4 regions of the Massilia sp. UYP34 genome follow, and region 1 is predicted to be linked to each of the others. Evidence: predicted binding sites of a transcription regulator. Region 1 holds the regulator's gene; each other region holds the start of a gene.

Region 1 (5,526 bases):
CCCTGCTGGCCGACCTGCAGATCGAGAAGCTGCGCGAGAATCCGGCGCTGTCGCTGTCGGGCGGCGAGCGCCGCCGCGTGGAGATCGCGCGCGCGCTGGCGACCAATCCGCGCTTCGTGCTGCTGGACGAACCGTTCGCCGGCGTCGACCCGATCGCCGTGATCGAGATCCAGCGCATCGTGCGCTTCCTGAAAGAGCGCCGGATCGGTGTCTTGATCACCGACCACAACGTGCGCGAGACGCTTGGCATCTGCGACCGCGCCTACATCATCAACCAGGGCGCGGTGCTTGCCTCCGGCCGTCCTGACGACATCATCGCGGACGAGTCGGTGCGCCGCGTGTACCTGGGTGAACACTTCCGCATGTGAGCGACGCCTAGATGAAACAGTCCCTGCAACTTCGCACTTCGCAGCACCTCGCGCTCACGCCGCAACTGCAGCAGTCGATCCGGTTGCTGCAGCTGTCGACGCTCGAACTGCACCAGGAGATCGAGCAGATACTGGGCGATAACCCCTTGCTCGAGCGGCTCGACGATCCGCTCGACCGTTCGGTGCGTTTGCTGGCCGATGGCGCCATCAACAATGCGCCCGCCAATGGCGAAGCGCCGCCGGCGCCCGGCCAGCAGGCCGAGGGCCAGGACGCGCCGGCGCAGGAGGGCGAGAGCCTCGAGAGCGGCGCCGACAACGATCGCGTTGATGCTGACTGGAGCGAGGGCGGCGCGCCGTCGTCCGGCGGCGGCGAGGACGAGGACGGCCGCCCGCAGCTGGAAGCCTGCGCCATCACCCTGCGCGAACACCTGATGGAGCAGGTGCGCGAAGCCACCTTGTCGGTGCGCGACCGTGCGCTCGCCGAGCTGGTGATCGATGCGCTGGACGACAACGGCTATCTCGACGAGCCGCTCGACGAGATCCACGCGCGGCTGCCCGAAGAACTCGAGATCGAGATCGACGAGCTGCGCTGCGCGCTGGCGCTGGTGCAGAGCATGGACCCGGTGGGCGTCGGCGCGCGCAGCGCGTCCGAGTGCCTGGCGCTGCAGATCCGGCGCATGCCGGGCGTGCCAATGGTCACGCGGCGCATGGCCCTGACCATCGTCGAAGGTTACCTGACCTGGTTCGCCCAGCGCGAATACAGCAAGCTGAAAAAAGCGCTCGACTGCGACGACGAAGACTTGCGCGAGGTGCAGGCCGTGGTGCGCCAGTGTAATCCGCATCCGGGTGCGGTCTTCGCCTCGAACGTGTCGGACTACGTGGTGCCGGACGTGATCGTGCGCCGCGCCAAGAGCGGCTGGGCGGTCACCCTGAACCCGGACGTGATGCCGCGCCTGCGCGTGAACAGCCTGTATGCCAGCCTGCTCAAGCAAGGCAAGAGCGAAGCGCAGATGGGCGCGCAGCTGCAGGAAGCGAAGTGGCTCATCAAGAACATGCGCCAGCGGTTCGACACCATCCTGCGCGTGGCGGAGGCGATCGTCGAGCGCCAGCGCAACTTTTTCTCCCACGGCGCGGTTGCCATGCGGCCCCTTGTTTTACGCGAGATAGCTGATACACTAGGCCTACACGAGAGCACAATTTCTCGTGTCACAACCCAGAAATACATGCTGACCCCGCACGGCATGTTTGAGTTGAAGTATTTCTTCGGTAGCCACGTTGCCACCGAGGCGGGAGGCGAAGCATCCTCGACGGCAATCCGTGCGCTCATCGCACAATTGACAGGAGCAGAAGACCCTAGGAACCCATTATCCGACAGCAAGATCGCGGAGATGCTCGGGGAACAAGGCATGGTCATTGCGCGCCGGACGGTTGCAAAATACCGTGAAGCCCTCAAGATACCCCCTGTAAGCCTCCGCAAGTCCTTGTAACTGCGCCGTCCACACCCGTCGTGCCTTGTCGCGTTGGTGTGGTCCACACGGTGCATCATTTTCAAAGGAGTGTGTATGAACCTCACAATCAGTGGCCATCATCTCGAAGTGACCCCCGCCATCCGTGAATACGTTCAGAATAAGCTCGAGCGCATCATTCGCCATTTCGACCAGGTGATCGACACCCATGTCTTCCTGGCCGTCGACAACCTCACTGAAAAAGAAAAAAGGCAGAAAGCAGAGATCAACGTCCAGGTGTCGGGCAAGACCCTGCACGTGGCAAGCGTCGCGCAAGACCTGTACGCGGCGATCGATACGCTGATGGATAAGCTGGACCGACAGATCCTCAAACACAAGCAAATGCTGAAGGACCATAGCCGTACTTCGATCAAGCGCCTGCCGGAGCGTGGCAGCGAAGAGGCCGCTGCCGCCTGACCAGGCGCAGGGCTCACACCAGCTAAGGGCGTCTGAGGGGACGCCCTTTTTGCATCCGCCTTTCCGGTTTTACCCGCAGCGCGTGTTCGGTAAAATGCAGGTCTCTCCATGATGGATCACCCCATGACCGACCATGTCCTGACCCGCATCGCCAACCGCACCGGCATCATCACCCTGGACCGCCCGAAGGCGCTCAATTCGCTGTCGCTCGCGATGGTGCGCGCGCTGACCGTGGCGCTGCGCGCCTGGCAGGATGACGCGCAGGTCGAGGCGGTGGTGCTGACCAGCAGCAGCGAGAAGGCCTTGTGCGCGGGCGGCGACATCCGCTTCTTCCATGAGGTCGGCCATGCGACGCCGATGGGCGGCAGTGCGTTGCTCGAGGATTTCTTCACCGAAGAATACGCGCTGAACCACCTGATCCATTTCTATCCGAAGCCCTACATCGCCGTCATGGACGGCGTGGTAATGGGCGGCGGCATGGGCATCGCCCAGGGCGGCCCGGATTGCGGCCTGCGCATCGTGACCGAGCGCACCAGGATGGCCATGCCCGAGGTGAACATCGGCCTGTTCCCAGACGTCGGCGGCAGCCATTTCCTGTCGCATGCGCCGGGACGGCTCGGCTATTACCTGGGCCTGACCGGGCTGACGATCGGCGCCGCCGACGCGCTGCATATCGGGCTGGCCGACCTGTTCGTGCCCGGCGCCGAACTGCCGGCCCTGCATGCGTTGATCGCGTCCACGCCCGGCGCCGCGCTGCCGGCGGCGATCCGCGCCTTCGCGGCGCCATTTTCCGCGCTGGCGGGCGAGAGCGAATTGCCGTCGCTGCGCACGCGCATCGACGCCCATTTCGGCGCGGCCTCGGTGGCCGCGATCATGGCCTCGCTCGAAGGCGACGCGACGCCGTTCGCGCAGCGGGCCCTGGCGGCGATGCGCCAGCGTTCGCCCCTGATGATGTGCGTGACCCACGAACTGCTGGCGCGTGGCGCGCAGCTGTCCGTGGCCGACTGCCTGCGCATGGAGCGCACGCTGGTGCGCCACAATTTCGAGCATGGCGAAGTGCTCGAAGGCGTGCGCGCGCTCGTCGTCGACAAGGACAATGCGCCGCAATGGAACCCGCCATCGCTCGAACAGGTGACGCCGCAGATGGTGGCACGCTTTTTCGAACCGGTGTGGCCGGCGCATGCGCATCCGCTCAGGCACCTCGCATAATCACGGCGAACATATTCATTTTTGCGTGACAGCGTATCGGCGGGGTGTGAACATCGGGCCTTCATGACCTGAAAGGACACCCGATGCGCCTGACCGCCTTGCTGATCTCGATGACCTTATGCGGCGCCGCCGCTGCCCAGGACTATCAGCCAACTTTCGATCCGAGCCGGCTCAAGGGTCCGGCAGCAGGGCCGGTCAACGAGATCATGGTGCTCGGTTCACCCCACTTGTCGCACTTGCCCAAGACGTTCCAGCCTGCCAGCCTGTCCTTGCTCAACGAGCGGCTGGCGGCGTGGAAGCCGCAGGCGATCGCGGTCGAAGAGCGCTCCGGGCCGCAATGCGATTTTCTGCGCCGTCACGCGGCGCGTTATGCGGAGACGGTCGAGACCTATTGCCCGGATACCGCGGCGGCGAAGGCCGCAACCGGTCTGGACGTTCCCGAAGCGACGGCGCAAGCGGAGAAGCTGCTGGCCGGATGGCCGGCGACGCCGTCGCCTGCCCAGCGGCGACGCCTGGCGGCCTTGTTCCTGGCGGGTGGAGAGCCGGCATCGGCTGCGGTCCAGTGGTTCCATTTGCCGGCCGGGGAGCGCCGCGCCGGCGACGGCCTGGATGCCGCCCTGGTCGAGCAGCTGCGAAAGCTCGCGGTCGATCCCGACGAAAGCGTGATGATCGCGGCGCGCCTGGCGGCCCGGCTGGGTCATGAACGCGTGTATGCGATGGACGATCAATCGGCAGGCCGTCCGTACACCGACCGCAAGGCGGCCGGCGAGGCGATCATGAAGGCCTGGGACAATCCGGCCAACCGCGCGCTCCGGCAGGCGGACAAGATCCTGTATCAGGGCTTGGGCAGCGCCGAAGGCATGCTGGCGCTATACCGCGCCTACAATGCGCCCGATCATGTCTCGACGGTCTTCGAAGCTGACTTCGGCGCGGCGCTGAACGAACCGTCGCCGCAGCGCTTCGGCCGCGCCTACATCGGCTACTGGGAAACGCGCAACCTGCGCATGGCGGCGAACATCCGCGACGTCGTGGGCGTCATGCCGGGCACGCGGCTCCTGGTCATCGTCGGCGCTTCGCACAAGGGCTACCTGGAAGCCTATCTGCACCAGATGCATGATGTGCGGGTGGTGGATACTGCGGCGGTGTTGCGGTAATCCACCGCTAACGCGACCATGCACCACCGCATTTCGCACGTCATTCCCGCGGAGGCGGGAATCCAAGTTCGTGCTTACCCACTACGTTCAACGTCGCCACTATGCTGAGGAATTGGGTTCCCGCCTCCGCGGGAACGACGTGCGAGGGCTGGCGGTAAAAATTACGCAGCCGGATTCTTCGGCTGTTCCCGATGCCGCACGATCACGCGCTCGGTATCGCTGAAATACGCGCCGAGGTGCTCGGCCATGTACACCGAGCGGTGCTGCCCGCCGGTGCAGCCCACGGCCACCGTCAGGTAGCTGCGGTTGTCGGTCTTGAACGAGGGCAGCCACTTGGCCACGAAGGCGCGGATGTCGGCCAGCATCTCGGCGGCGCTAGGCTGGGCGTCGAGGAAGTCGATCACCGGCTGATCCTTGCCGGTGAGGGGGCGCAAGGCCAGGTCGTAATACGGGTTCGGGATCGCGCGCACGTCGAACACGAAGTCGGCGTCGAGCGGCACGCCGACCTTGAACGCGAACGATTCGAAGAACAGGGTCAGCGGCGCATGGTCGACCTCGGCCAGCTCCTTGATCCAGGCGCGCAGTTTATTGGCCGAGAGTTCCGAGGTGTCGATCACGTGGCCCAGGTTCTCGATCGACGACAGGCGCTCGCGCTCTTCGGCGATGCACTCGATCAGGGTGCGGCGCGAGGCCGGGTTCTCGCCCGGGCGCAGCTCGTGCGACAGCGGGTGGCTGCGCCGCGTTTCGGAAAAGCGCGCGACCAGCGAATGGGTGCTCGAGGTCAGGAACATGACCTTGACCGCATGGCCGTCCTCGCGCATGCGGCGCACGCTCACCGGCAGTTCGACCAGCGACTCGGCGCTGCGCGCGTCG
Region 2 (5,526 bases), 130 kb from region 1:
CAGGGCGCGCCAATCCTTCTTGATCGGCGTGGACCACGCCACCTCGCCAACGCCCTTCACCGGCGCCAGGCGCACGGGCTCCGTCTGCAGCCTGGCGTTGGCCTTGGCGATCGCCACCGCCTGGCGCGCGGCATGGGCGACGCCGTCCATGGTCATGCTGTTGGTCGAGGCAAAGCCATAGGCGCCGTCGGCGATCACGCGCACTCCCACGCCACTCGATTCGGTATTGTTGATGCTTTCGACGTTCAGGTCGCGCGTGACGATGAACTGGTTCAGGTAGCGGCCGATGCGCACGTCGCAGTAGGACGCGCCGGCTTGCGTGGCCGCGCCCATGGCGGTATCGGCCAGGACCTTCTTGGCGCTGGCCGCCATCGGTTTGAGCAGGTCTTCGGCCGCGATCGCGTTGCCGAATACCGGAATGAGCAGGGCGCCAGCGGTGCCGGCGCCGATCTGCAGGAATTGTCGACGTTCCATGTGTGTTATCCGTTTGCGTTCACACTAATGTTAGCGTGTACCCGTCATCCCCGCGCAGGCGGGGATCCAAGTTCTCAGCGTAGTGGCAAGCGCATGCGAACTTGGGTTCCCGCCTCCGCGGGAACGACGGTGTGCCGAGGGGGCGCGGGCTTAGACCGCGTCCGACAGCGACGTGAAGTTGAAGTCGCGGATCTTCATCGATGGGATCAGCATCGAGTAGCGCGCTTCGTCAGCGCCGATCACGGCGGGCCGGCCGATTTCCTCGATATTGTTCAGCATCGAGACCGGGCTCTCGTTGAAACGGAAGTTCTTGATCGGATGCTTGATCTTGCCGTTCTCGACGTAGAAGGTGCCGTCGCGGGTCAGGCCGGTCAGCAGCACCGATTGCGGGTCCACCATGCGGATGTACCAGGTGCGGGTGACCAGCACGCCCTTCTTGGTGTTGGCGATCAGTTCCTCGGTGGTCTTGTTGGTACCGGCCATGATGATGTTGCCGGCCGCGCCCACCGCGCGCTGCTTCTTCTGCTGCGCCCAGTAGCGCGAGTAATCGAGGGCGTTGATCCTGCCGTCCTTGACCAGCTCCACGCGTTCGCGCGGCAGCATGTCGTTATCCCATGGCAGCACGGCGACGTCCTTGTCCCATGGGTCGGACCAGATGTTGACCTGGCTGTCGAACAGCTTGTCGCCCAGGCGGTTCTTGCCGCCGGCCTTCGACAGGAAGCTGCGGCCCTCGTCGGCGCGGCGCGCGTCGAAGCCGCCCAGCATGAAGGACAGCAGGTCCGAGGTGGCGGCCGGCTCCATGATCACGGTGTAGCGGCCCGGTTCCAGCGCCTTGGCGTCGCTCGAGCGCAATGCCTTCTCGATCGCGATCTCGGCCGCTTCGCGCGGGTCGAATTTGGTGACGTCGCGCGCCGAACGCTTGACCCAGCCCGAACCGCGGCCATCCTCGGTGCGCACGGTCAGGGTGAAGTCGAGCGAGGTCGCGACCTGGTGGCCGAACAGGCCGTTCGAGTTGGCGACGGTCTCGAAGCTGGTACGGTCGGTGAAGAAACCGGCCGAGACCAGGCCGCGCTTGCGGCAGCCCTCGATCGCGTAGGCAGCGGCCTGCGCGCGGTATTCCGGATCGATGTCGGCGGTCTTCTGCACGAAGGTGTCGGACGGCTTGTAGGCGGTCTTGGCGATCGCCGGGATGAATTCCGGGTTGTCCGGCGCCAGCTTCGCCAGGTCTTCGGCGCGGCGCACGGCGCGCTCGATCGACTTGTCGTCGAATTCGTTGATGGTGGCCGTGCCCTGCTTCTTGCCGAAGGCGACCTGCACCTGGATGCGGGTGTCGTCGGCCAGGCCGGCGGTCGAGACGGCGTTGCGGGCGAAGCGGATGTTGCCGATGGTGCTGCCTTCGATGTTGACGATGCACTCGTCGGCCTTGGTCAGCGACATCACGCGGTCGCTGATCTTCTTCGTTTGTTCCTGGGTCAAGATGCTCATGTGCGTCCCTGCCTTAGCCGATCTTGCGAGCGGTGTTGATCACGTTGATGCCGTTGAAGCGCGCGGTCGACGAACCGTGCGAGACGATGCTGATCTGCGGCGGCTGTCCCTTGCCGTCGAAGAAGGAGCCGCCCATGCGCCAGTCGCGCTCGTCGCAGATGGCGCTGCAGCCGCCCCAGAATTCCTGGGTGTTCGACTGGTAGGCCACGTCTTCGAGCATCTGGCCGATCTTGCCGTCCTTGATCTCGAAGAACAGCTGGCCGCCGAACTGCGAGTTGTAGCGCTGCTGGTCGATCGAGAACGAACCGTCGCCGATGATGTAGATGCCCTTCTTGATGCCCTTGACCATCTCGTCCGGGGTCAGGCGCGCCTTGCCCGGCGCCAGCGACACGTTCGGCATGCGCTGGAACTGCACCGTGTTCCAGCCGTCCGCGTACGAGCAGCCGTGCGATTCCTTCTCGCCGATGATGTGGGCCTGGTCGCGCGTGGCCTGGAAGTTGACCAGGATGCCGTCCTTGATGATGTCCCAGCGCTTGGTCTTGACGCCTTCGTCGTCGTAGCCGACCGCGCCCAGCGAACCCGGGGAAACCTTGTCGGCGAAGAGGTTGACGATCGGGGCGCCGTACTTGAAGCTCTTCGACTTCAGCTTGTCGACCGTGGCGAAGCTGGTGCCTGCGTAGTTGGCCTCGTAGCCCAGCACGCGATCGAGTTCGGTCGGGTGGCCGACGTTCTCGTGGATGGTCAGCCACAGGTGTTCCGGCGACAGCATCAGGTCGTACTTGCCCGGCTGGACCGACTTGGCGGTCAGCTTGCGCTTGGCGTCGCGGCCCGCGGCGCGCGCGTCCTCGACGATGTCGTAGCTGTCGGTGTACAGAGTGGCGACGCCGCCGGCGGCCTTGATCTTGTGCTCGGGACGGGCGTCGAAGTATTCATAGCCCTTGCCCACCGGGGAGCTCAGGCCGTCGCGCGAACGGAACTTGCCGGTGGCCTTGTCGACCGCGGTGGCCGACACCGGCGCCCACAGGCGATGCACGTCCTGGTCGATGTATGAGCCGTCGGTGGACGCGAAATACTTCTGCTGATTCACCTGGAATAGCATCGAACGCATGAAGTTGGCGCCGCCTTCCATGCCCGCCTTGTTGGCGGCGATCAGCATGTCGGTCTTCTCCGCGATCGGCACCGTGCGCCAGTCCTTGGTGTACGGCGTGCTCCACGAGACCTCGCCGACGCCCTTGACTGGTGCAAGCTGCACCGGTTCGGTCTGGAGCCTGGCGTTGGCCTTGGCGATCGCCACCGCCTGGCGCGCGGCGTTGGCGATGCCGTCGTTCGACATGTCCGAGGTCGCCGCGAAGCCGTAGGCGCCGTTCACGATCACGCGCACGCCGACGCCGGCCGATTCGGTGTTGGCCACGTTCTCGACGTTCAGGTCGCGGGTGGTGATGAACTGGTTGAGGTAGCGGCCGATGCGCACGTCGGCGTAGCTGGCGCCGGCCTTGGTGGCGGCGTTCAGCGCGACGTCGGCCAGCGCCTTCTTGGCGGCGACGGGCATCGTGCTGACCAGTTCCTCGGCAGCGATCGCGCGACCGAATGGCAGCAGCACCGAGGCGGCGGCCAGGCTGCTGAGATTGAGAAAGGTACGGCGTTCCATGTGTTCTCCTGAATGACCTACTTCCGGGCAGCGGTTCCGTCAACAGCGCGGCGCCGCTCTTGTATGTACATCGCTTTTGTTTTGGATTTGCCTGTGTGCCACTCGGCAAACCTCTCAACCATAGCATTGACTTAGCGTTTTGAATAGGCAATCTTTGTGCCACCCCGATGCACTGAACGATGCGCATGTTTGGCAGTGTCCGCGGCGTGTCCGACTGTCCGGATGGGTGGTGCGCGGACAGTCAATACAGCGCCGGACACGGCATGCATACCCAACTGCGACGAACGCTTGACTGTCGGCCGTGCCTGTTCGATCATCTGCGCGGCGACGGCGGCGCCCTGACCTGCCGTCCCATCCATCAAGGAGACCTCGCACAATGAAACGACTGATCCTGGCCGCGATGCTGGCAACCGGCCTTGCCGGCGCCGCGCACGCCGACGACGCCCTGAAATCCGCCATCGCCGGCGAACACCGCGCCGCCGCCAGCAAGGCCCGCGACACCCACCGCCATCCTTACGAAACCCTGACCTTCTTCGGCATCAAGCCGAACATGACGGTGATCGAGCTGTCGCCGGGCGGCGGCTGGTACACCGAGATCCTGGCGCCTTACCTGCGCGACGGCGGCAAGCTGTATGGCGCCGTGCCGGACGCCGAGAGCCGTGGCGGCAAGGCCTTCCGCGACAAGCTGGCGGCCAATGGCGCCGTGTACGGCAAGGTCACGCCGGTCCAGTTCGCGCCCCCGGGCAACATCGCGCTGGGCCAGCCGAACAGCGTCGACATGGTGGTCACCTTCCGCAACCTGCACAACTGGCTGGGCAACGGCGACGACGCCGTGATCACCGTCCTGAAGGAAGCGCACAAGGTCCTGAAGCCGGGCGGCGTGCTGGGCGTGGTCGAGCACCGCCTGCCGGCGAAGATGGAGCAGGACGCCAAGGCCTCGAGCGGCTACATGCACGAGGCATACGTGATCCGCATGGCCGAACGCGCCGGCTTCAAGCTGGCCGCCAAGTCGGAAGTGAACGCCAATCCAAAGGACACCGCGGACCATGAAAAAGGCGTGTGGACCCTGCCGCCGGTGCTGGCCAACAAGGACAAGGACCGCGAGAAGTACCTCGCCATCGGCGAGAGCGACCGCATGACGCTCAAGTTCGTCAAGCAGTAACGCGCCGCCCTGGTCGCGGAGGAAGGCCAGGCCATCCTCCGCGGCGATTCCCGTATTTCCTTTTGCGGCGCCTGTGGTTATTCTTCCGCTGGCATCCTGCATCGTCCAACCGAAGGAACACCATGAAACCCCTGCCGACATTGAGCCTGGCCGCCTTCGTCCTTGGCGTCTGCGGCGCCGCGCACGCCCAGGATACCGCGCCGCCCGAAGCCCAGGCCATGCCTGCCCCCGCTCCCGTCACGACGCCTGCCCCGGCGCCCGCCGTTGCTCCCGCAGTCGCTTCTTCAAGCGCCGCCAAGAGCGCCGTGCCCGCGCCGGTCCTGCCGGCGGTCGAGAACTCGGTCGTGAAGATCTTCGCCACCATTCGCCGCCCCGAACCCTATAAACCCTGGGCCAAGGCGGCGCCAGGCTCGGTCACCGGTTCCGGCGTCATCATCGAGGGCAAGCGCATCCTGACCAATGCCCACGTGGTCGGCTACGCCAGCCAGGTGGAGGTGCAGGCCAGCCAGTCCGGCGACAAGGTGGCGGCCAGGGTGATCGCGCTGGCGCGCGGCATCGACCTGGCCGTGCTGGAACTGGAAGACCCGTCCTTCTTCGACAAGCGTCCGCCGGTGCCGAGGTCGCCCGTGCTGCCCGACGTGCGCCAGCAGGTGTTCGCCTACGGCTATCCGGTCGGCGGCAATTCTCTGTCGACCACCACCGGCATCGTCTCGCGCGTGGAGTTCGTCAACTACGGCGCCTTCAGCTCGGGCCTGCG
Region 3 (5,526 bases), on a different contig from region 1:
GAACTCCACCAGGCCCAGGCGGCCGGTCGGGCCATCCGGCGAATACAGCTTGTCGATCGAAAATTCGGCGCGGTGCGTATTGCCGGTCAGGTCGACCAGCAGGTTGCGCAGCAGGCGGTCGACCATCCACGGCTTGTCGCCCGGCTGCAGGGTCGGCAGCACCTTGTCCATCTGCTGGAAGGCGATCGCCAGTTCATACAGGTTGTCGTCGCGCGCCTCGTCCACGCGCGGAGCCTGGCTGGTCGGTCCGATGAAGGTCCCCGAAAACAGGTAGGACAGGGCGGGATGGATCTGCCAGTAGGTGATCAGGCTCTTGAGCAGGTCGGGACGGCGCAGCATCGGGCTGTCTTCGGCGCTGGCGCCGCCCAGGGTGGCGTGGTTGCCGCCACCGGTGCCGGTGTGGCGGCCGTCATGCATGAATTTCTCGGTGCCCAGGCGCGTGAGGCGCGCTTCCTGGTACAGGGTCGTCACGTTGTGCACCAGCTCGTTCCACGAGGCGGCCGGATGGATATTGACTTCGATGACGCCAGGGTCGGGCGTGACGCTGAGCAGCTTGACGCGCGGGTCCCGCGGCGGCGCATAGCCTTCGATCCGCAGTTGCATCCCGAGCCTGGCGGCGGTGGCCTCGACCGCGCCGACCAGCGCCAGGTAATCCTCAAGGCGTTGCTGCGGCGGCATGAAGACGTGCAGGCGCCCGGCGCGCACTTCGACGCACAGCGCGGTGTGGATCACCTCGCGCGCGGCAGGCTCGTCGCGCGCGGCAGGCTCTGAGGGCGCGCCCGGCGCGCCGGTCCTGCCGGCCTGCTGGCCGCCAGCGCGGCCCGGCGCCGCTTGCACGGCCTCTTGCAGGGGCGCCAGGGCGGCGCGCGGGGCGAACGGGTCGACCTCGACATCGGGATCGCGTTCCTGCGCCAGCACCCATGGCAGCGAGGCCAGCGGCAGTCTCAGGCCGATCGGCGAGTCGCCCTCGATCAGGTACAGGTGTTCGCGCCGCAGCGGCCAGGCCGAGGTGCGCCAGCCGGCGCCGGCCGCGGCCTGCAGCGGCAGCACGTAGCCGGCCACCTGGCCCAGGCCGCGTTCGAGCAGGCGCGCCAGCCGGCGCCGTTCCTCCGGCGCGTCCAGGTCTGCCTGCAGGGGATCGAGGTTGGACGGCAGCGCCTGCTCGCGCTGGGCCTGCAGCAGCACGTCCTCATAGGCGGGGATGACGCTGCCGGCGGGCAGGCCGAGCGCATCGACCAGCGCGGCGGCGAAACGGGCGGCGTCCGCGGCGCCATAGCCGTCGTCGACGTGTTCGCTGGAAAACAGGTCGGGGTCGCGCCACAGCGGCTCGCCGTCGACGCGCCAGAAGATGTTCAGCGCCCAGCGCGGCAGCGGTTCACCCGGATACCATTTTCCCTGGCCGTAGTGGAGCAGCCCGCCCGGCGCGAACCTGTCCTTCAGTCGCTGCGCCAGCGTGCCGGCCAGCGCGCGTTTCCGCTCGCCGTGCGCCTGGGTATTCCACTCCGGCGCGTCCATGTCGTCGATCGAGACGAAGGTGGGCTCGCCGCCCTGGGTCAGGCGCACGTCCTGGGCCAGCAGATCGGCGTCGACCTGCCGGCCCAGGCGGTCGATGGCCTGCCAGTCGGCGTCCGAATACGGTTTGGTCACGCGTGGGTCTTCATGGATGCGGGTGATCGTCATCTCGTGGACGAACGTGACCTCGGCCTCGTCGCTGAAGCCCGTCACCGGCGCCGCCGACGAGGGCTGCGCCGTGCAGGCGAGCGGGATATGGCCTTCGCCCGCCAGCATGCCCGAGGTCGGGTCGAGCCCGATCCAGCCGGCGCCGGGGATGTACACCTCGGTCCACGCGTGCAGGTCGGTGAAGTCTTCGATGGCGCCGCTCGGACCGTCGAGCGCCTCCTGGTCGGCGCGCAGCTGGATCAGGTAGCCGGAAACGAAACGCGCCGCCAGCCCCATCGTGCGCAGGATCTGCACCAGCAGCCAGCCGCTGTCGCGGCACGAGCCGGTGCGCTTCTCCAGCGTGTCTTCCGGCGTCTGCACGCCGGGCTCCATGCGCAGCAGATAAGCGATGTCGCGCTGCAGGCGCTGGTTGATCGCCACCAGGAAGTCGGCGGTATTCATCGGCTCCGCCAGCAGCTCGCGCCGCGCCGCCGCCACCCATGCCCGCAGCAGCGGGCCGGCCGGCTCAGGCTGGGCGTAGGCGCTCAGTTCCCCCTGCAACTGCTCGGGATAGGCAAAGGGAAAATGCTCCGCATATTGCTCAACGAAGAAGTCGAAGGGATTGATGACGGTCATGTCGGCGACCAGGTCGACAGTAAACTCGAGCGTATCCGTTTTTTCCGGGAACACGAAGCGGCCGATGTAATTTCCGTATGGGTCTTGCTGCCAGTTGATGAAATGCTCCTGCGGCAGCACCGACAGCGAATACGACAGGATCGGCGTGCGCGCGTGCGGCGCCGGACGCAGGCGCACCTCATGCGGCGAGAGGGTGACTTGCCGGTCGTAGCGGTAACTGGTCTTGTGGTGCAGCGCGATACGGATAGCCATGCGGGCGTGCCTTTATAGGAGAGATCACGAACAATACCAGCACATCGATACATGCCTGTTTCAACTGTGCATAAGCATGATTCATACCCGCAATATAATGGGTTCGTGCGGCCTTGCCGAGCTGGCACGTTTCTTGATTGCACTGATGCCACTGGAGGGCCCAATGCCGAACTTTTACAATGAAATGTATTCCTCTGCGGCAACAGCAAGGCCTCACTATGACGCGTTCGCGCGCTGGCTCGCCTCGCAGCCGCCGGAGCTGATCGCGCAAAAGCGGGTCGAAGCCGAACTGACTTTCCAGCGGGTGGGGATCACCTTCGCGGTCTATGGCGACAACGCCGGCAAGGAGCGCTTGATCCCGTTCGACATCATTCCACGCGTGATCAATGCCGCCGAATGGGCCAGGCTGCAGGCCGGCCTGGTGCAGCGGGTGACGGCGCTGAACCGTTTCCTGCACGATGTCTACCACAGGCAGGATATCCTGAAGGCGGGCATCATTCCGTCCGGGCAGATCCTGAACAATGCGCAGTACCGCCCCGCCATGCAGGGCATCCAGGTTCCTTCCAATATCTACGCCCATATCGCCGGGGTCGACATCGTGCGCGCAGGTGAGGGCGAGTTTTATGTTCTGGAGGACAATCTGCGAGTGCCGTCCGGCGTGTCCTACATGCTGGAAAACCGCAAGATGATGATGCGGCTGTTCCCCGCCCTGTTCGCGCGCAACCGCGTGGCGCCAGTGGAGCACTATCCCGACCTGCTGCTCGACAATCTGCGCACCGTGGCGCCGGACGGACCGCTTGACCCGACCGTGGTCGTGCTCACGCCCGGCATGCACAACTCGGCCTATTTCGAACACGCCTTCCTGGCCCAGCAGATGGGTGTGGCGCTGGTGCAGGGGCAAGACCTGTATGTCAGCGACGACACCGTCTACATGCGCACCACGCGCGGGCCGAAGCAGGTCGACGTCATCTATCGCCGCATCGACGACGACTACCTCGATCCACGCGCCTTCCGCGCCGAGTCCACGCTGGGCGTGCCGGGCCTGCTCGACGCGGTGCGCGCCGGGCGGGTCGGCCTGGCCAACGCCATCGGCACCGGGGTGGCCGACGACAAGTCGATCTATCCCTTCGTGCCGGACATGATCGAATTCTACCTGGGCGAAAAGCCGATCCTGAACAATGTGCCGACCTACCAGTGCCGGAAAAAGGAAGACCTGGCCTATACCCTGTCCCGGCTGCCCGAGCTGGTGGTGAAGGAAGTACACGGCGCCGGCGGCTACGGCATGCTGGTCGGGCCGGCCTCGACCCACGCCGAGATCGAGGCCTTTCGCGAGCGCCTGGTGGCCAACCCGGACGGCTATATCGCCCAGCCCACGCTGGCCTTGTCGGCGTGCCCGACCTATGTCGAATCGGGCATCGCGCCGCGCCACATCGACCTGCGTCCCTTCGTCTTGTCGGGCAAGACCGTGTCGATGGTGCCGGGCGGCCTGACCCGGGTGGCGCTGCGGGAAGGTTCGCTGGTGGTCAATTCATCGCAGGGCGGCGGCACCAAGGATACCTGGATACTGGAGAACTAGCATGTTGAGCCGCACCGCAGACCACTTGTTCTGGATGGCCCGCTACACCGAGCGCGCCGAAAACACGGCCCGCATGCTCGATGTCCGGGTCCAGCATTCGCTGATGCCGCAGTCGGGGCAGGCCGAGCAGCAGGGCTGGCGCAGCATGCTGGTCGTGTCCGAGCTGGAGGAGCAGTTCGAGGCCAAATACCCCGCGCTCACGCAGAAGGACGTGATCGACTTCATGGTCCGCGATCCGGACAACCTGTCCTCGATCACGAGCTGCCTGCGCGCGGCGCGCGAGAATGCGCGCGCCGTGCGCGGCGCCCTGACCACCGAGGTGTGGGAAACCGAGAACACGACCTGGCTGATGCTGCAGCAGCATCTCGACAAGCGCACCTTCGAGCACGATCCCGGCCAGTTCCTGGAATGGGTCAAGTACCGCTCGCACATGTCACGCGGCGTCACGCTGGGCACCATGCTCCAGGACGAGGCGTTCAACTTCATCCGCCTCGGCACCTTCCTGGAACGGGCCGACAATACGGCGCGCATCCTCGACGTCAAGTTCAGGTTCGGCGGCGCCGATGCCGCCCAGGCCGGGACGCAGGCAGAGTTCTACCAGCTGGCGGCGCTGCTGCGCTCGGTGTCCGCCTTCGAGACCTACCGCAAGGTCTACCGGGACGCCATCACGTCGACGCGGGTGGCCGAACTATTGATACTGCAAGAGAAAATGCCGCGCTCGCTGGTGGCGTGCATGGCCGCGGTGGTGGCCAACCTGAAGGACGTGCGTAATGCGCAGTCGCACGATACCGAGCGCCTGGCCGTGGAGCTGTACGCCATGCTGCAATCGGCCCCGATCGGCGACATCCTCGAAGAAGGCCTGGACGCCTTCCTGACGCGCTTCCTGGCGTCGGTCGACGCGCTGGGCAACGGCATCAGCCGCGACTTCCTGATCCCGATCGAGCCGGCCCCGCCGGACCAGGGACAGACCCAGTCGCAGACGCAGACCCTGGGCGGGATGACCCAGACCCAGACGGCGTGACGGGACGCACCAGCATGGCGCGCGCTGCACCGTTTCGAGAAAAACGGCGCCGCCGAGCGTCATGACGGTGCGCCTGCTCAGGCTCCCTGCGTGGCGGGCGCCGGCGTCGCGGCCGGCTTGACCGGGGCCGTCTCTTTCCCGATCCGGGCGCGCACGACGCGGTGCACGAAGTGCAGCTTTTCCAGTACCGGCGGGCTGAGCGTGAACGGATAGGAGTCCGGCATCCCGATGCTGCGATTGAGGCTGTTGAGCACGTAAGTCAGCGCGAACCAGTCGCTCAGGGTATCGTCGAACGCGTCCGTCCTGGTCGGCAGGGTGATGCCGTCGAGCGCAGGCTCGTCGGCCTGGCGCGGCTTGAGCTGCAGGCCGCAAGAGTGCGCCG
Region 4 (5,526 bases), on a different contig from region 1:
ATCACGCGCAGGTCGATCGGCACCGGGCGTGTGCCGCCGACCCGCATCACCTCGCGTTCTTCGAGCACGCGCAGCAGGCGGGTCTGCAGGGCCAGCGGCATTTCGCCGATCTCGTCCAGGAACAGGGTGCCGCCGTTGGCGGCCTCGAACAGGCCGGCGTGGCCGCCGCGGCGCGCGCCGGTGAACGCGCCTTCCTCGTGGCCGAACAGCTCCGACTCCAGCAGCGACTCGGCGATCGCGCCGCAGTTCACCGCCACGAAGGGGCGGTCGGCGCCGCGCCGCGCTCTCTCGCGGTGGATCGCCTGCGCCACCAGTTCCTTGCCGCTGCCGGTCTCGCCCTCGATCAGCACGGTGCTGGGCGAGCGCGCGTACAGCACCACGGTCTGGCGCAGGCGCTCCATCGCCGGAGCGTCGCCGCGCAGGTCGTTGATGCCGCGCCGTGGGCGTTGTTCCGCTCCCTTGCGCCGTCCGCGGCCGGCCTCGAGCCGGGTCAGGCGCGCCAGCTCCAGCGCGTCGTCGAAGGCCTGGCGGATCGAGGCCGCCGAATACAGGAACACGCCGGTCAGCCCGGCTTCCTCGGCCAGGTCGGTGATCAGGCCCGCGCCGACGATCACGGCGATGCCCTCGGCCTTGAGCTCGTGCACCGCGGCGCGCGCATCCTCGCGCGTCACGTAGGTGCGCTGGGCCAGGTCCAGGCCGAAGGTGGCGGCGAAGTCGCCCAGTTCCGGCAGCGGCGCCTGGTAGCTGATGACGCCGATCCGGTGGGAGACGCGGCGCGCCCGCGCCAGCGCCTTGAGCACGTCGAAGCCGCTGGCCTTGGCCGCCACCACCGGCACCGACACGCGGCCCTTGAGCCAGGCGGCGTTCGAGCCGGCCGCGATGACCACGTCGCAGTGTTCGAGCGCCAGGCGCTCGCGGATGTGTTTCGCCGCATCGTCGAAACCAAGGTGCAGCGGTTCGATCGAAGCCACATGGTCGTATTCGACAGTGATGTCGCGGAACAGGTCGGACAGGCGCGAGACGGAGACGGTCCAGATGACGGGCTTGTCACCGGCGTCGAGCGGTGGGCGGGATGCGTTCATGTTTCAAGTTTAGTGCATTTTCAGCGTCAGGTTTCAATTTGAAACGGCTGGAGCTGAAAGCGAACGGTCATTTACTTCCATGCCGTAAGAATCCGGTAAGGGGCCAGCCGTAGGATGGGTCTCAGCCGAAAAGGCAATACCAGAAAAATCAGGAGACAAAAGTGGACCAAGATATCGTACAAAGGGTCAAGAGCGACCCGAATTACCTCAAGCTCAAAGAAACCCGTTCCCGGTTCGGCTGGACGCTGACCTGGGCCATGATGATCGTGTACTACGGCTTCACGCTGCTGGTCGCCTTCAACAAGGAGTTCATGGGTTCCCGCATCGGTGAAGGCGTCATGACCTGGGGCATTCCCCTGGGCCTGTTCGTCATCGTGTTCACCATCGTCATCACCGGCATCTACGTGCGCCGCGCCAACCGCGAATACGACGAACTGAGCGACGCCATCAAAGCGAAAGTGGGTGCATGATGATGAAACGCTTCCATACCGCAGCCGCTCTGGCTCTCCTTGCCGTCGCCGGCATCGCCCAGGCCGCCCCGGACCTCGGCCAGGGCGTCAAGCAAGCCACCAACTGGACCGCCATCATCATGTTCGGCGTGTTCGTGCTGGGCACCCTGTACATCACCAAATGGGCCGCCGGCAAGACCCGCTCGGCATCCGACTTCTACACCGCCGGCGGCGGCATCACGGGCTTCCAGAACGGCCTCGCGATCGCGGGCGACTTCATGTCGGCCGCGTCCTTCCTGGGCATTTCCGCCGCCGTGTTCCTGGACGGCTTCGATGGCCTGATCTATGCGATCGGCTTCCTGGTCGGCTGGCCCGTCATCACCTTCCTGATGGCCGAGCGCCTGCGCAACCTGGGCCGCTACACCTTCGCCGACGTGGCCTCGTACCGCTTCGCCCAGAAGCCGATCCGCGTGTTCGCGGCGTCCGGCACCCTGGTCGTGGTGGCCTTCTACCTGATCGCGCAGATGGTCGGCGCCGGCCAGCTGATCAAGCTGCTGTTCGGCCTGGACTACTGGATCGCGGTGGTGCTGGTCGGCATGCTGATGATGGTCTACGTGCTGTTCGGCGGCATGACCGCCACCACCTGGGTGCAGATCATCAAGGCCGTGCTGCTGCTGTCGGGCGCCTCGTTCATGGCGTTCTCGGTGCTGGCCCATTATAACTTCAGCCCGTCGCTGCTGTTCCAGACCGCCACCGAGCTGCACGCCAAGGGCGACGCGATCATGGGCCCGGGCAGCTTCATCAAGGATCCGATTTCCGCGATCTCGTTCGGCATGGCGCTGATGTTCGGCACCGCCGGCCTGCCGCACATCCTGATGCGCTTCTTCACCGTCCCGAGCGCCAAGGAAGCGCGCAAGTCGGTGCTGTGGGCCACCACCTGGATCGGCTACTTCTACATCCTGACCTTCATCATCGGCTTCGGCGCGATCGTGCTGGTGGGCACCAACCCGGCCTTCAAGGATGCTGCCGGCGCACTGCTGGGCGGCAACAACATGGCAGCGGTCCACCTGGCGCAAGCCGTGGGCGGCGACGTCTTCCTGGGCTTCATCTCGGCCGTGGCCTTCGCGACCATCCTGGCGGTGGTGGCCGGCCTGACCCTGTCGGGCGCCTCGGCGGTCTCGCACGACCTGTACGCCACCGTGTTCAAGAAGGGCCAGGCAACCAGCGCCAACGAGCTGAAGGTGTCGAAGATCACCACCCTCTGCCTCGGCGTCATCGCCGTGCTGCTCGGCATCGCGTTCGAGAAGCAGAACGTCGCCTTCATGGTGTCGCTGGCCTTCGCGATCGCCGCCTCGGCCAACTTCCCGGTGCTGTTCATGTCGGTGCTGTGGAAAGACTGCACCACCCGCGGCGCGACCGTGGGCGGGTTCCTGGGCCTGACGACCGCGGTCGTGCTGACGGTGCTGTCGAAGTCGGTCTGGGTCGACGTGCTGGGCAATAGCGCAGCGATCTTCCCGTACGCTTCGCCGGCGATCTTCTCGATGTCGGTGGGCTTCTTCGGTATCTGGCTGTTCTCGATCACCGACAAGGGTCCGCGTGCCCGCATCGACCGCGCCGGCTTCGAGGCGCAGGAAGTGCGCGCCGAGACCGGTATCGGAGCGGCGGGTGCGTCGGGACACTGAACGCAGCGCAGCATGAGGTAACGAGGGCGGCCTGCGGGCCGCCTTTTTCATTGTGCGCCCGGTCGCTGGAATCAATGGGTGCGCTTACGGGGCTCAAGCGCGGGAAGGCCCGTGTTTCAATTTCACATCGGCGTTTCAATTTGAAACGAATGCACAGGCGGCACGGAGCGCGGCCGCCATTCTCTTCATGATGGGCAGGTCAAGTCATTGATTTCACAGTAAAAACTCAGTCAATGGCCATCCTGTTGTCGCTGGCACGCCGCTTGCATATCTAGTGGCGACATCGACTGAACCAGAAAGGACACAGCATGGCCTCCATCTCCGCCGGCGCAGCATTTCGCAGGGCAATCCAGGAAGAATCCCCGTTGCAAGTGGTTGGCGCGATCAATGCCAACCACGCCTTGCTGGCCAAGCGCGCCGGCTTCAAGGCGCTCTATTTGTCGGGCGGCGGCGTGGCGGCGGGTTCGCTGGGCTTGCCCGATCTCGGGATCTCGAACCTGGACGACGTCCTGATCGACGTGCGCCGCATCACCGACGTGTGCGACCTGCCGCTGCTGGTCGACGTCGACACGGGGTTTGGCGCATCGGCCTTCAACGTCGCGCGTACCGTGCGCACCCTGGCCAAGGCCGGCGCCGCCGCCTGCCACATCGAAGACCAGGTCGGCGCCAAGCGCTGCGGCCACCGTCCGGGCAAGGAAATCGTCAGCAAGGACGAGATGGTCGACCGCATCAAGGCCGCCGCCGACGCACGCCCGTACGACGAGTTCGTGATCATGGCGCGCACCGATGCGCTGGCAGTGGAGGGCCTGGACGCCGCCATCGAGCGCGCCGTGGCCTGCGTGGAAGCCGGCGCCGACATGATCTTCCCCGAGGCGATGACGAGCCTCGAGATGTATAAACGGTTCGCGGATGCGGTCAAGGTGCCGGTGCTGGCCAACATCACCGAGTTCGGCGCGACTCCGCTGTTTACCGTCGACGAGCTCAAGGGCGCGGGCGTCGGCCTGGTGCTGTATCCGCTGTCGGCCTTCCGCGCCATGAACAAGGCGGCCGAGAACGTGTACAGCGCGATCCGGCGCGACGGCACCCAGCAGAACGTGCTCGACACCATGCAGACGCGCGCCGAACTGTACGACCGCATCGACTACCATCGTTATGAACAGAAGCTCGACGCGCTGTTCGCCCAGAACAACGCCAAGTAATCAGGAGACCAGGACATGAGCGCCATCAGCAACGAGACCCCGACCTTCAAGCCGAAGAAATCCGTGGCCCTGTCCGGCGTCGCCGCCGGCAATACCGCGCTGTGCTCGGTCGGCAAATCGGGCAATGACCTGCACTACCGCGGCTACGACATCCTGGACGTGGCCGACGCCTGCGAATTCGAGGAGATCGCCTACCTGCTGGTGCACGGCAAGCTGCCGAACGAGGCCGAGCTGCGTGGCTACAAGGCGAAGCTGCGTTCGCTGCGCGGCCTGCCGCAGGCGGTGAAAAGCGCGCTCGAGGCGCTGCCGGCCGGCGCCCACCCGATGGACGTGATGCGCACCGGCGTGTCGGTCCTGGGCTGCGCCTTGCCCGAGAAGGACGACCACAATCTCGCCGGCGCGCGCGACATCGCCGACCGCCTGATGGCCTCGTTCGGCTCGATGCTGCTGTACTGGTACCACTACAGCCACGCCGGCCGCCGCATCGAGGTGGAAACCGACGACGATTCGATCGGCGGCCACTTCCTGCACCTGCTGCACGGCTTCAAGCCGAGCCCGTCCTGGGTCCAGGCGATGCACACCTCGCTGATCCTGTACGCCGAGCACGAATTCAATGCGTCGACGTTCACCGCCCGCGTGATCGCCGGCACCGGTTCGGACATGCACTCGGCCATCACCGGCGCCATCGGCGCACTGCGCGGTCCGAAGCATGGCGGCGCCAACGAAGTGGCGCTCGACATCCAGAAGCGGTACGAAAACGCCGACGAAGCCGAAGCCGACATCCGCAACCGCGTGGCCAACAAGGAAGTCGTGATCGGCTTCGGCCACCCGGTGTACACGATCTCGGACCCGCGCAACAAGGTGATCAAGGAAGTGGCGCGCTCGCTGTCGCTCGAAGCCGGCTCGATGAAGATGTTCGACATCGCCGAGCGCCTCGAATCGGTCATGTGGGAAGTCAAGAAGATGTTCCCGAACCTGGACTGGTTCTCGGCCGTGTCGTACCACATGATGGGCGTGCCCACCGCCATGTTCACGCCGCTGTTCGTCATCGCGCGCACCTCGGGCTGGGCCGCCCACGTCATCGAGCAGCGCATCGACAACAAGATCATCCGCC

The links. Region 1 encodes sigma-54, which starts transcription at its own class of promoters, with help from an activator protein. Its sites were predicted from a motif close to TGGCANGNAANCTGCTTT; they were not measured.
Region 2: the regulator sigma-54 is predicted to act here: its motif matches at 3,752-3,769, upstream of ACZ9AQ_RS00850 (TldD/PmbA family protein).
Region 3: the regulator sigma-54 is predicted to act here: its motif matches at 2,619-2,636, upstream of ACZ9AQ_RS17605 (transglutaminase family protein).
Region 4: the regulator sigma-54 is predicted to act here: its motif matches at 3,466-3,483, upstream of prpB (methylisocitrate lyase).

Annotation. Positions count from the first base shown of each region.
Region 1 covers NZ_JBWBRF010000001.1:41,307-46,832, reverse strand. The annotation lists gene lptB (LPS export ABC transporter ATP-binding protein) at 1-368, shown strand, start outside; gene ACZ9AQ_RS00220 (RNA polymerase factor sigma-54) at 380-1,855, shown strand; gene hpf (ribosome hibernation-promoting factor, HPF/YfiA family) at 1,931-2,290, shown strand; gene ACZ9AQ_RS00210 (enoyl-CoA hydratase/isomerase family protein) at 2,414-3,499, shown strand; gene ACZ9AQ_RS00205 (DUF5694 domain-containing protein) at 3,583-4,653, shown strand; gene rapZ (RNase adapter RapZ) at 4,815-5,526, opposite strand, start outside.
Region 2 covers NZ_JBWBRF010000001.1:176,104-181,629, forward strand. The annotation lists gene ACZ9AQ_RS00840 (TldD/PmbA family protein) at 1-474, opposite strand, end outside; gene ACZ9AQ_RS00845 (TldD/PmbA family protein) at 625-1,959, opposite strand; gene ACZ9AQ_RS00850 (TldD/PmbA family protein) at 1,973-3,607, opposite strand; gene ACZ9AQ_RS00855 (class I SAM-dependent methyltransferase) at 3,984-4,769, shown strand; gene ACZ9AQ_RS00860 (S1C family serine protease) at 4,892-5,526, shown strand, end outside.
Region 3 covers NZ_JBWBRF010000012.1:108,504-114,029, forward strand. The annotation lists gene ACZ9AQ_RS17605 (transglutaminase family protein) at 1-2,547, opposite strand, end outside; gene ACZ9AQ_RS17610 (circularly permuted type 2 ATP-grasp protein) at 2,711-4,123, shown strand; gene ACZ9AQ_RS17615 (alpha-E domain-containing protein) at 4,125-5,144, shown strand; gene ACZ9AQ_RS17620 (zinc-binding metallopeptidase family protein) at 5,222-5,526, opposite strand, start outside.
Region 4 covers NZ_JBWBRF010000009.1:108,451-113,976, forward strand. The annotation lists gene prpR (propionate catabolism operon regulatory protein PrpR) at 1-1,082, opposite strand, end outside; gene ACZ9AQ_RS15505 (DUF485 domain-containing protein) at 1,244-1,552, shown strand; gene ACZ9AQ_RS15510 (cation acetate symporter) at 1,552-3,213, shown strand; gene prpB (methylisocitrate lyase) at 3,522-4,412, shown strand; gene prpC (bifunctional 2-methylcitrate synthase/citrate synthase) at 4,428-5,526, shown strand, end outside.